3 regions of the Enterobacter sp. LM3 genome follow, and region 2 is predicted to be linked to each of the others. Evidence: predicted binding sites of a transcription regulator. Region 2 holds the regulator's gene; each other region holds the start of a gene.
The links. Region 2 encodes sigma-54, which starts transcription at its own class of promoters, with help from an activator protein. Its sites were predicted from a motif close to GTTGGCACANNTTTCGCTNT; they were not measured.

Region 1 (4,235 bases), on a different contig from region 2:
CCATCTGGATTCATGTTTTTCAGGTCGCCTTTACGCTCACCCAGAGCCTGCATGACAGAACCCTGGTGCTGCTCTTCAACGTCCAGCGTTACGTTTTCGAACGGCTCTTGTTTACGGCCGTCGATTTCGCGGAAGATAACTTTCGGACGGGAAACCGCCATCTCGAAACCTTCACGACGCATGTTTTCGATAAGAACAGACAGGTGCAGCTCACCACGACCGGAAACGCGGAATGCGTCAGCGTCTGGGGTTTCTTCAACGCGCAGCGCAACGTTGTGCACCAGCTCTTTGTTCAGGCGGTCAAGGATCTGACGAGAGGTAACGAACTTACCTTCTTTACCACAGAACGGAGAGGTGTTGACGTTGAAGAACATGGATACGGTTGGTTCATCAACGGACAGGGCTGGCAGCGCTTCAACATTCTGCGGGTCGCAGATGGTGTCGGAGATGTTCAGCTCACCCAGACCGGTGATCGCGATGATGTCGCCTGCTTCAGCCACGTCGCTATCGATACGCTCCAGACCCAGGTGAGTCAGCACTTTACCGACTTTACCGTTACGGGTTTTGCCTTCGCTATCGATGATAGTAACCTGCTGGTTAGGCTTAACTTTACCGCGCTTGATACGACCAATGCCGATAACACCAACGTAGTTGTTGTAGTCGAGCTGAGAGATCTGCATCTGCAGGGTGCCGTCGAGATCAACGTTTGGTGCAGGAACACGGTCAACAATCGCCTGGTACAGCGGGGTCATGTCTTCAGCCATGTTCTCGTGATCCAGACCTGCGATACCGTTCAGCGCAGAAGCATAAACGATAGGGAAGTCCAGCTGCTCGTCAGTCGCGTCGAGGTTAACGAACAGGTCGAATACCTGGTCAACAACCCAGTCAGGACGCGCGCCAGGACGGTCAACTTTGTTGATAACTACGATTGGCTTCAGACCGTGGGCAAATGCTTTTTTGGTCACGAAGCGCGTCTGTGGCATTGGGCCATCCATTGCGTCAACGACCAGCAGAACGGAGTCTACCATGGACATTACACGTTCAACTTCACCACCGAAGTCGGCGTGCCCTGGGGTATCAACGATGTTGATACGGTAGTCATTCCATTTAATCGCGGTGTTTTTCGCGAGGATGGTAATCCCACGCTCTTTCTCCAAATCGTTGGAGTCCATCACGCGTTCTTGGGTTTCGGCACGCGCATCAAACGTACCGGATTGCTGCAGCAGCTTATCAACCAGGGTAGTTTTACCATGGTCAACGTGCGCGATGATGGCGATGTTACGCAAATTTTCGATCACAACTTTGCCTCAGGCATTTAGAAATAGCGCGTTATTGTACACGGATTAATCGCACTACAAAACAGGATCACAAACATCCCCCGCAAACAAGTATTGCAGAGATGCTTTGTGATCGCTTTCACGGAGCGGTAAAAGGGCACTTTCACGTAAATTGCACCAATATGGTGCTCAATGTTCACATTGAAGCACTATACTGGTGCAAGATGACCATCATGGTGCAGCCCTTTTGCACTATGGTGCGCATGATAACGCCTTTTGGGGGTGTTTTAAAAGTTGGCACAGATTTCGCTTTATAAAAATACATGGCACACGGCCAGTACAAACAGAAATTGAAGACCTCGTTACCACGACGACAATGACCAATCTGGAGAGTTAAGTATGTCCGCTGAACACGTTTTGACGATGCTGAACGAACATGAAGTGAAGTTTGTTGATCTGCGCTTCACCGATACCAAAGGTAAAGAACAGCACGTCACTATTCCTGCTCATCAGGTGAACGCCGAGTTCTTTGAAGAAGGCAAAATGTTTGACGGCTCCTCCATTGGCGGCTGGAAAGGCATTAACGAATCCGACATGGTTCTGATGCCGGACGCGACGACTGCGCTCATTGACCCGTTCTTCGAAGAGCCAACGCTGATCATCCGCTGTGATATCCTCGAGCCAGGCACGCTGCAGGGTTACGATCGCGACCCACGCTCCATCGCTAAACGTGCTGAAGAGTACCTGCGTTCTACCGGCATCGCAGACACCGTTCTGTTCGGGCCAGAGCCAGAATTCTTCCTGTTTGACGACATTCGTTTCGGCGCTTCAATTTCTGGTTCCCACGTTGCTATCGATGATATCGAAGGCGCATGGAACTCTTCCACCAAATACGAAGGTGGTAACAAAGGTCACCGTCCTGGCGTGAAAGGCGGTTACTTCCCGGTTCCTCCGGTCGATTCTTCACAGGACATTCGTTCTACCATGTGTCTGGTGATGGAAGAGATGGGCCTGGTGGTTGAAGCACACCACCACGAAGTCGCAACTGCTGGCCAGAACGAAATCGCAACCCGCTTCAACACCATGACCAAAAAAGCGGATGAGATTCAGATCTACAAATACGTTGTGCACAACGTTGCGCACCGTTTCGGTAAGACCGCAACCTTCATGCCAAAACCAATGTTCGGCGATAACGGTTCCGGTATGCACTGCCACATGTCCCTGTCCAAGAACGGTACCAACCTGTTCTCTGGCGATAAGTATGCAGGTCTGTCTGAGCAGGCACTGTTCTACATTGGCGGCGTAATCAAACACGCTAAGGCAATCAACGCCCTGGCGAACCCAACCACCAACTCTTACAAGCGTCTGGTTCCGGGCTACGAAGCACCAGTGATGCTGGCATACTCTGCACGTAACCGTTCTGCTTCTATCCGTATCCCGGTGGTGGCTTCTCCGAAAGCGCGTCGTATCGAAGTTCGCTTCCCGGATCCAGCGGCTAACCCATACCTGTGCTTCGCAGCACTGCTGATGGCCGGTCTGGACGGTATCAAGAACAAGATCCACCCAGGCGAAGCAATGGACAAAAACCTGTATGACCTGCCGCCAGAAGAAGCGAAAGAGATCCCACAGGTTGCCGGTTCTCTGGAAGAAGCACTGAACGCGCTGGACGCTGACCGCGAGTTCCTGACTGCTGGTGGTGTGTTCACTGACGACGCTATCGATGCTTACATCGCTCTGCGTATTGAAGAGAACGACCGTGTGCGTATGACTCCGCACCCAGTTGAATTCGAACTGTACTACAGCGTTTAAGTCAGAATTAAAGAAAGAAATTAATACTCGGCGGATTTCTTGTCGCAGCAAGGCGGCAACTGAGTGAATCCCCGGGAGCATAGATAGCTATGTGACCGGGGTGAACGAAGGCAGCCAACGCGGCTGCGGCGAGAAAGACGCGAGAGGATTTTTTGTTGCCGTGGAAACTTTCAGCCCATCTTCGGATGGGCTTTTTTCTCCACCAACAAACTGATCTCACGCGCTTTTTGCAACGAAAAAGCTATACTGCACTAAATTAGTGCAACCAACTCCAGGAGACTGCTGAATGGCAACTGGCACGCTGCCCGATGCTGGGCAGATCCTCAATTCTTTAATTAACAGTATTTTGCTGGTCGACGACGAGCTGGCTGTACATTACGCCAACCCGGCGGCGCAGCAACTGCTCGCACAAAGCGCACGCAAACTGTTTGGTACCCCACTTCCGGAATTGTTGAGCTATTTTTCGCTGAATATTGGCCTGATGCAGGAAAGTTTGCAGTCCGGTCAGGGGTTCACCGATAACGAAGTGACGCTGGTGATCGACGGACGCTCACATATTCTTTCGCTAACGGCGCAGCGTCTGCCTGAAGGGTTCATCCTGCTTGAAATGGCACCGATGGACAACCAGCGCCGCCTCAGCCAGGAACAGCTCCAGCATGCGCAGCAAATTGCCGCCCGTGACCTGGTACGGGGGCTGGCTCATGAAATCAAAAACCCGCTGGGAGGGTTACGCGGCGCAGCACAGCTGTTAACCAAAGCACTGCCCGACCCAACACTTGCGGAGTACACCAACGTCATCATTGAGCAGGCCGATCGCCTGCGCAATCTGGTCGACCGTCTGCTGGGGCCGCAACAGCCGGGTATGCATGTTTCAGAGAGCATTCATAAAGTGGCTGAACGGGTAGTGAAGCTCGTCTCGATGGAACTGCCGGAGAACGTCACGCTGGTGCGTGATTACGACCCAAGCCTGCCGGAACTGGCGCACGATCCTGACCAGATTGAACAGGTTCTGCTGAATATTGTGCGCAATGCGTTGCAGGCTCTGGGACCGGAAGGGGGCGAAATCATTCTGCGCACCCGCACCGCATTCCAGCTGACGCTGCACGGCGTGCGCTATCGCCTGGCAGCACGCATCGACGTTGAGGATAA
Region 2 (4,235 bases):
ACACCACCTGCGGCGGCAGTCCCAGCTGTTTTGCGGCCAGTTCACTGATGATCTCCAGCGCACGTTTTTTGCTCTGGCAGTGAACGCCACTGCGGGTACATTCCTGGTTAAGGACATTGCTCAGTTGAAGAGCGGAATCGTTGTTCATCATAATTTCACCTAAGCGCTAACTGCACAAATGGCCTGTTGTGTTTCACAACAGGCCTGTCTGCACCCGTTAACTGCCCGGACAATTAGTGTTGTTTCAGTTTATCTTTATGTTTATTTAGCTGCCGCGCAAGCTTGTCAATCAAGCCGTCGATAGCAGCGTACATGTCTTGCCCTTCCGCACTGGCATGGAGTTCACCCCCGTTCACGTGCAGGGTTGCATCCGAGATATGAGTCACTTTCTCCACTTTCAACACAATATAGACCTGATTGATCCTTTCGAAATACTGCTCGAGTTTCGCGAACTTAGCGTTCACAAAATCGCGCAAAGCGTCAGTGATTTCGACATTGTGTCCTGTGATGTTGAGCTGCATAGTGTCTTCCTTATCGGTTGTGTCAGACCAGTTGTTTACGCTGGTTAGACGGCGGAATGGATAAAGACTCTCGATACTTCGCAACAGTGCGGCGTGCCACCATAATACCCTGGTCGGACAGCATGGTGGTTAACTTACTGTCACTCAGTGGCTTCGCGGGATTCTCCGCGGCGATCAACTTCTTCACCAGTGCGCGGATCGCCGTTGACGAGGCTTCGCCACCGCCTTCGGTGTTCACATGGCTGGAGAAGAAATACTTAAGCTCAAAAATGCCTCGCGGACTGTGCAGATACTTCTGCGTGGTCACACGAGAAATGGTTGATTCGTGCATTTCGACGGCCTGGGCGATGTCCGCCAGTACCATCGGTTTCATATACTCTTCGCCCTGCTCGAAGAATGCCTGCTGCTGCTCGACAATACAGCGGCTCACGCGCAGTAGCGTATCATTTCTGCTCTCCAGACTTTTGATCAACCATCGTGCTTCCTGCAAATTGCTACGAATATATTGATTATCGGAGTCGTTGCGCACGCTGGTGCACATGGAGGCATACTGCTGGTTGATTTGCAGGCGAGGGATGCTGTCGGAATTCAGTTCAACGACCCAGCGGTCATTATGTTTTCTCACCAGTACGTCCGGAATGACATATTCCGGTTCGCTGGTCTGGATCGACTGTCCGGGTCGCGGATCGAGCGACTGAATCAGGTTAACCGCCTCTTTCAGCACTTCTTCTTTCAGACGCGTGACGCGCATGAGCGTGCGGAAATCATGGTTAGCCAGAAGATCCAGATGATCGCTGATGATTAAGCGGGCTTCTTCGATCCACGGCGTCTCTTTACTGAACTGCGACAGCTGGATCAAAAGGCAATCACGGAGATCTTTCGCCGCCACGCCAACCGGGTCGAAGCGTTGGATACGCTTCAAAACGGCTTCAATCTCTTCGGGCTCGATCTCTTCGTCACCGATACTTTCGAGGATTTCTTCCAGCGTGACGGTCAAATAGCCAGTGTCATCAACGGCATCGACGATAGAGGTCGCAATCGCGCGATCGGTATCAGAGAAAGGGGTGAGCTCTACTTGCCACATCAGGTAATCCTGCAGCGACTGGGTAGTTTCACCCTGATAAACCGGTAGCTCATCGTCCTGGTAGTCTGCACGCGTCCCGGAAGGCGTTCCGGCGGTGTAGATTTCATCCCAGCTGGCATCCAGAGGAAGCTCGTCCGGCATCTCTTTTTGCTCGAGAGCATCAACGGTGTCGAGTGTTTCGGTGTCCTGCGACTGCTGGGTATCTACCTCGTCATGAAGATCGGCTTGCTCCAGTAACGGATTGCTGTCCAGTGCTTGCTGGAGCTCCTGCTGGAGTTCTAATGTAGACAGTTGCAGCAGGCGAATTGCCTGCTGTAACTGCGGCGTCATTGCCAGTTGTTGGCTGAGCCTTAATTGCAAACCTTGCTTCATGTTCAGAGCATTTTTCTCCGGTTCGGCGTTACGTTACCTCTACCCTATCAGAGTCTGAAGTCTTCCCCAAGATACACGCGCTTAACATGATCATCTTCGAGGATCTGCTGCGGCGTACCGTGGGCAATCAGATGGCCCTGGCTAACAATATAGGCGCGTTCACACACGGCCAGCGTTTCACGGACGTTGTGGTCAGTGATCAATACGCCAAGCCCGCTGTCGCGCAGGTGTTCAATAATGCGTTTAATGTCGATAACGGAGATTGGGTCAACGCCCGCAAACGGTTCATCCAGAAGGATAAATTTCGGGTTTGCAGCCAGCGCACGGGCAATCTCAACACGACGGCGTTCACCACCTGACAGCGCCTGACCCAGGCTGTCACGCAGGTGCTCAATGTGAAATTCTTCCATCAGTTCATTCGCGCGATCCTGACGCTGTTCGCTGGTCAGGTCGTCGCGAATTTGCAGTACCGCCATCAGGTTATCGAAAACGCTCAGACGGCGGAAAATGGAGGCTTCCTGAGGCAGATAGCCGATACCGCGACGCGCGCGCGCATGCAGTGGCAGAAGGCTGATGTCTTCGTCATCAATGACAATGTTGCCAGCATCACGCGGCACAATGCCAACAACCATGTAGAAAGTCGTGGTTTTACCCGCACCGTTTGGGCCGAGCAGGCCAACGATTTCGCCGGAGTTGACGGTCAGACTGACATCTTCCACGACACGGCGGCCCTTATAGGCTTTCGCGAGATTTTTTGCAGTTAATGTTGCCATAACGAATTAGTTACTCTTCTTCTGTGCCGGGGCCTGGCCCTTACCTTTGTCCTGCAGCTGCGATGGAACAAGCACGGTGGTTACGCGTTTGCCTTTCTCGCTGGAAGCCTGCATTTTTTGCTCTTTCACCAGATAGGTGATCTGGTCACCGGTGATATTGCTGTCCAGCTGTTCCAGGTAGGCATTACCGGTCAGGATGACAAGATCCTTCGCCAGCTCATAGTGCATATGTGTGGCATGACCTTTTACCGGCTTACCGCTGTCCTGCATCTGATAGAAGGTGGCCGGGTTGCCATAGCCATCAATAATTTCTTTGCCTTGCTCACCGCCAGGACGGGTGACGACCACTTTGTCGGCGTTAATTTTGATGGTGCCCTGGGTCATTACGACGTTGCCCGTAAAGGTGACGACGTTACCCTGCATATCGAGCGACTGCGTGTCGGATTCGATATGGATAGGCTGTTCGGTATCGCCAGTCACAGCAAGCGCGGGAAGACTGGCTGCCAGCATCGCACTGGCGATAATTACTTTAAGGCTGAGTTTGTTTGTTTTGAATTTCATAGGAGGTTCTAACCTTTTCAATCAGCTCGGCATTTTTGCTGCGTAAGTTCCCGCGCATTCTCAGACCGCTGGAATTAAATGTTGTGCCATACAATGTGACCAGATCCTGCGAAGTCACGTCCTGGGTCACCAGGTTGATTTGGGCATTATCTGTCGTAATTTTGCGTAGTTGCGAGTCAGCGGTCAGGGCGTTGACTTCAACGTGGCCATACAGGTAAAGCATACGGTCATTTGTCAGTTTTGCCCGGTCTGACTTAATTGACCACGTCGGAACTTTGTCAGTATCAAACGTCGTCATGACTGGCTGGGTAAACCACGAAATACCGTCATTTGAAAAATATTCAACATGCTGGGCAATCAGGCGATAGTTCAGCGCACCTTCCGGGCTGTAGACCACGGTGTCGCTGTGATCGCTTTTATAGGTTGGATCGTTAGTATTGACCACTTCCGTTTGTGTATCGTCACGATCGGCAAGGTTCACGCCAATCAGTACCAGTGCGACAAGCGAAAGCAGAATGATAACCCAACGTCTGGTTTTACTCATATCGATTGCCCTTTGGCCTCATCAAGCTTGCCCTGCGCCAGCAGAAGCAGATCGCAGACTTCACGTACAGCACCCCGGCCACCGTTGATATGGGTGACGTAGTCAGCTCGCGGGATCAGCAGCGGATGCGCATCCGCAACCGCGATACTCAGGCCGACTTCAGCCATGACCGGCCAGTCAATCAGATCGTCCCCGACATAGGCCACGTTTTCCGGTGCAATAGCCAGTTTTCCCAGTAAGTCATTGAAGGCTGCCACCTTGTCGGATTGTCCCTGGTAAAGATGGGTAATGCCTAACGTTTCACAGCGGTCTTCTACAAGTTTAGCTTTCCGCCCGGTGATGATGGCAACTTCGATACCCGACGTCAGCGCACAGCGAAT
Region 3 (4,235 bases), on a different contig from region 2:
GGCAGTGTCAGACCCATCGCCAGACCGGCATTCTTTTGTCCGCGCGGAAGGGACTGAATGGCAGCACGTACCTGCTCGCACACACGGGCAGCGGTAAACAGCCCCAGACAGAGCATTGAGGAGACAAAGAACTGAATGTTCGGATCCAGTTCTGACTTGAACCACGTACCGATATTTTCCGGCAGCAGTTCCGGGATAACCAGATACCAGGTAAAGAACTGCACAATCAGCGGAACGTTACGGAACAGTTCCACATACAGGGTGCCGAGGGTTGAAAGAAAGCGGTTAGGGACGGTGCGCAGAATACCGAACAGTGAACCGACAAGAAACGCGATAATCCACGCCGTTATCGATAATGCAACGGTGACCTGAAAGCCGCTCCATAGCCAGCCAAGATAGGTGGTGTTGCCGAACGGAGCTTGTTGCAGAAAAATGCCCCAGTTCCAGTCTATTGACATAATAAACTCCAGAAAAAAAAGGGTAGCAGCGCTACCCTCGAAGATTGGTGAGAAGCTCATTTTTCGCGCTGAGTGGGGAACGACCACTCAACGTATAGTCTGTCCATGCTTCCCGACAATCGAGAGGGCAGGAGATCCCGCCCCTGTTGTTCTAATTAGTTAAGAGCTTTGTCGTTTGGTGATTTGAACAGTGCTTTCATGTCGTCAGACAGTTCGAAGTTCATGTTCAGGTTCTTCGGTGGGATTGGGTTCTTGAACCACTTGTCGAACCATTTTTCCGCTTCACCGGAAGTTTGTGCCTGCGCGATGGTGTCATCGATCAGCTTTTTGAAGTCTGCGTCGTCTTTACGCAGCATACAACCGTAGGCTTCTTTTGATTGCGCGGTGCCGACGATTTCCCAGTTGTCTGGTTTCTTCGCTTTCGCGCGTTCACCTGCCAGCAGGGCATCATCCATCATAAACGCAACGGCACGACCACTTTCCAGAGTACGGAAGGAGTCACCGTGGTCTTTCGCGCTGATGATGCGCATATCCATTTTCTTCTCGTCGTTCAGCTTGTGCAGCAGCACTTCTGAGGTGGTACCGGAGGTCACAACGACGGCTTTGCCTTTCAGGTCAGCAAAATCTTTAATCTCGCCGCCTTTTTTGGTCAGCAGGCGGGTACCAACCACGAAGATGGTGTCAGAGAAAGCAGCCTGCTTCTGACGTTCAAGGTTGTTAGTGGTGGAACCACATTCAAAATCGAAGGTGCCGTTTTGCAGCAGTGGAATACGGTTCTGAGAGGTGATTGGAATCAGTTTTACCTGCAGGTCAGGTTTGTTCAGCTTTTTCTTCACGGCTTCAACGATAGCGTTGGAGTAATCCTGTGAATAGCCCACGACTTTTTGCGTGTTGTCGTAGTAAGAGAACGGGACAGAAGATTCACGGTGGCCGACCACGATCACGCCGTTTTTGGCAATCTTATCGAGAGTGCTTCCTGCTGCCGGAGCGTCTTCAGCGTGAACGACGCCTGCGGACATCCCCATAACCAGCATTGCTGTGGCCAGTTTACGTAATTGCATACCCAACTCCTTTCTTATCAGCGCCAGCGACGCATTGATACCCATTGTGATGTTGTTATATCTCGCGCTATGCGAGTGCAGTGTTATGCAAGCTTGTTAACATTTAGTCTGGCTTAATGTAAAGATTTTGCTGCGTTATTGTTTATTTTTGCGAGGCGCGCCGCACCATTCAGAGGCAAAAATCTCTCGTTGCACCGTTTCGGTGCTACCGGTGATCGACTCTGGTGCGACAAGGTTGCACATTAAGCTAAACTGCGTTTGCCTGAATAAACAAAGCAATAGGCGTGCCAGAATGAGAGTTTGGAGGAAATTGTCGGGTGACGGCTACGCCTTACCCGACCTACAGCATGAGAAAGTAGGCCGGGTAAGGCGCAGTCGCCACCCGGCAGGAAAAGGTGAGATTATCTACGGCGCTGGCGAAGGCTCATCAGCACTGCACCAAAACCAAACAGAGCGGTCAGGATCCACAGCGGCCAGTTGCCGGTGCGGGCGTATGGCGTCAGACCTGTTGTCGGTGTGACCCTTGTCGTCAGCACGTCGCGTGTGAATTGCGGGATCATGGCCTGGATTTCGCCCTGCGGGCCAATCACGGCGGTGATGCCGTTGTTGGTGCTACGCAGCAGCGGACGCGCCAGCTCCAGGGAGCGCATACGCGCCATCTGGAAGTGCTGCCACGGGCCAATCGACTTACCAAACCAGGCATCATTGGAGATGGTCAGCAGGAAGTCGGTATCCGGGCGGAAGTTATCGCGTACCTGCTCGCCGAGGATGATCTCGTAGCAAATGGCCGCTGTCAGGGCAAAATTGTGCGCATGCAGCTGTGGCTGAACGTACGGGCCCCGGCTGAAGGAGGACATCGGCAGGTCAAAGAATGGAGCCAGCGGGCGCAAAATCGACTCCAGCGGTACAAACTCACCAAACGGCACCAGGTGGTTCTTATTATAACGGTCGGTGGAGTTGTAGCTGTATTCGCTGTCTTTGCCGAGCGTAATGATGGTGTTGTAGGTGTCATAACGGTTTTGCTGATTCAGTCGTGCATCGACAATCCCGGTAATCAGCGTACTGCCGCGTGCGCGCAGCAGATCGTTCATCATGTTCAGGAACGGTTGCTGATTCATTTCCAGATCGGGAATGGCAGATTCCGGCCAGATAATCAGCTGCGATTTCCCCATCACCTCTTCGGTCGCGTTGGCGTAGATTTTCAGCGTGTTCAGTAGCTGCTTCTCGTCCCACTTCATCGACTGCGGAATATCGCCCTGCACCATAGACACCTGTGTCGCGCGCTCTGGCTGCAGGGTATACCACTGGATGTAACGCAGCGGGAAGGGAAGGGCAAACAGCACCAGAGCGGCGACCAGCGGTCGCCAGCTGCGGGTAACCAGCGCCAGTACCAGCAGGCCACTTACCACCATCAGCAGGAAGTTAATGGCCTCAATACCCATTACCGGTGCCAGCCCTTTCAGCGGGCCGTCGATCTGGCTGTAGCCGAACTGTAGCCACGGGAAGCCTGTCAGCACCCAGCCGCGCAGGAATTCGGTAATTTGCCAGACAACCGGGGCCGCAATGGCGACGCGGATCCAGGTCGTTTTTGGCCACAAGCGAGAGAGGATGCCGGCGAAAAGACCGGTATACAGCGAGAGATACGCGGCGAGCAACACGACCAGGAAGACGTTAACTGGCCCCGGCATACCGCCAAACTGGGCGATGCTGACATAAACCCAGTTGATGCCTGAGCCAAATAGCCCCAGCCCCCAGACGTAGCCAATAGCGGCGGCCTGTACCGGACGGCGGTTTAAGGTTAACCCCTGCAGCCCCATCAGAGACAGGAGCGCGGCAGGCCAGATATCGTAAGGAGAAAAAGCCAGCGTACCGCTGGCTCCGAGCAACAGCGCCAGCAGCAAACGGACGCGCTGGCGTTCAAGCAATGAGGCAAATGCCATTTACATTAATCTTCCAGTTTTGGCACCGGTGAGTCGTCCGGCATTCTGACGTGAACCTGAATAATACGTCTGCTGTCGGCCATCGCGACCTTGAATTGGTAACCGTCGATGTCAACGGTTTCCCCGCGAGCCGGGAGATGACCAAAGGCCTGCATCACCAGTCCGCCGATGGTATCCACCTCTTCGTCACTGAAATGGGTGCCAAAGGTGTCGTTGAAGTCCTCAATCGAGGCTAGCGCGCGCACGGTCCAGGTATGGCGGCTGAGCTGACGGAAGTCGATATCCTCTTCTTCGTCATACTCGTCTTCGATTTCACCCACGATCAGCTCAAGAATATCTTCGATCGTGACCAGACCGGACACGCCACCAAATTCATCAATCACAATCGCCATGTGGTAGCGCTGAGAGCGAAACTCTTTCAGCATCCGATCCACACGTTTACTTTCCGGCACGACCACGGCCTGGCGTAACACTTTTTCCATGCTGAAGGCTTCGGCATCGCTGCGCATAAACGGCAGCAGATCTTTCGCCATCAGGATCCCTTCAATGTGATCTTTATCTTCGCTGATGACCGGGAAACGCGAGTGGGCGGATTCGATGATGACATCGAGGCACTCGTCCAGCGTCTGGTTACGTTTCAGGGTGATCATCTGCGAGCGGGGGATCATGATATCGCGAACACGCTGGTCGGCGATGTCCATGACCCCTTCGAGCATTTCGCGCGTATCTTCGTCGATAAGGTCGTTTTGCCCGGAATCACGAATCAGCTCCAGCAG

Region 1: glnA (glutamate--ammonia ligase) is a predicted target of sigma-54. The motif match lies at 1,571-1,590, and genes of this name have one in related genera.
Region 3: ACJ9N4_RS02070 (amino acid ABC transporter substrate-binding protein) is a predicted target of sigma-54. The motif match lies at 1,792-1,811, and genes of this name have one in related genera.

The regions. Positions count from the first base shown of each region.
Region 1 covers NZ_JBJURN010000014.1:90,312-94,546, forward strand. The annotation lists gene typA (ribosome-dependent GTPase TypA) at 1-1,298, opposite strand, end outside; gene glnA (glutamate--ammonia ligase) at 1,677-3,086, shown strand; gene glnL (nitrogen regulation protein NR(II)) at 3,373-4,235, shown strand, end outside.
Region 2 covers NZ_JBJURN010000024.1:16,505-20,739, forward strand. The annotation lists gene ptsN (PTS IIA-like nitrogen regulatory protein PtsN) at 1-151, opposite strand, end outside; gene hpf (ribosome hibernation promoting factor) at 234-521, opposite strand; gene rpoN (RNA polymerase factor sigma-54) at 544-1,977, opposite strand; gene lptB (LPS export ABC transporter ATP-binding protein) at 2,025-2,750, opposite strand; gene lptA (lipopolysaccharide ABC transporter substrate-binding protein LptA) at 2,757-3,311, opposite strand; gene lptC (LPS export ABC transporter periplasmic protein LptC) at 3,280-3,855, opposite strand; gene kdsC (3-deoxy-manno-octulosonate-8-phosphatase KdsC) at 3,852-4,235, opposite strand, start outside.
Region 3 covers NZ_JBJURN010000001.1:444,138-448,372, reverse strand. The annotation lists gene gltJ (glutamate/aspartate ABC transporter permease GltJ) at 1-458, opposite strand, end outside; gene ACJ9N4_RS02070 (amino acid ABC transporter substrate-binding protein) at 614-1,519, opposite strand; gene lnt (apolipoprotein N-acyltransferase) at 1,921-3,459, opposite strand; gene corC (CNNM family magnesium/cobalt transport protein CorC) at 3,465-4,235, opposite strand, start outside.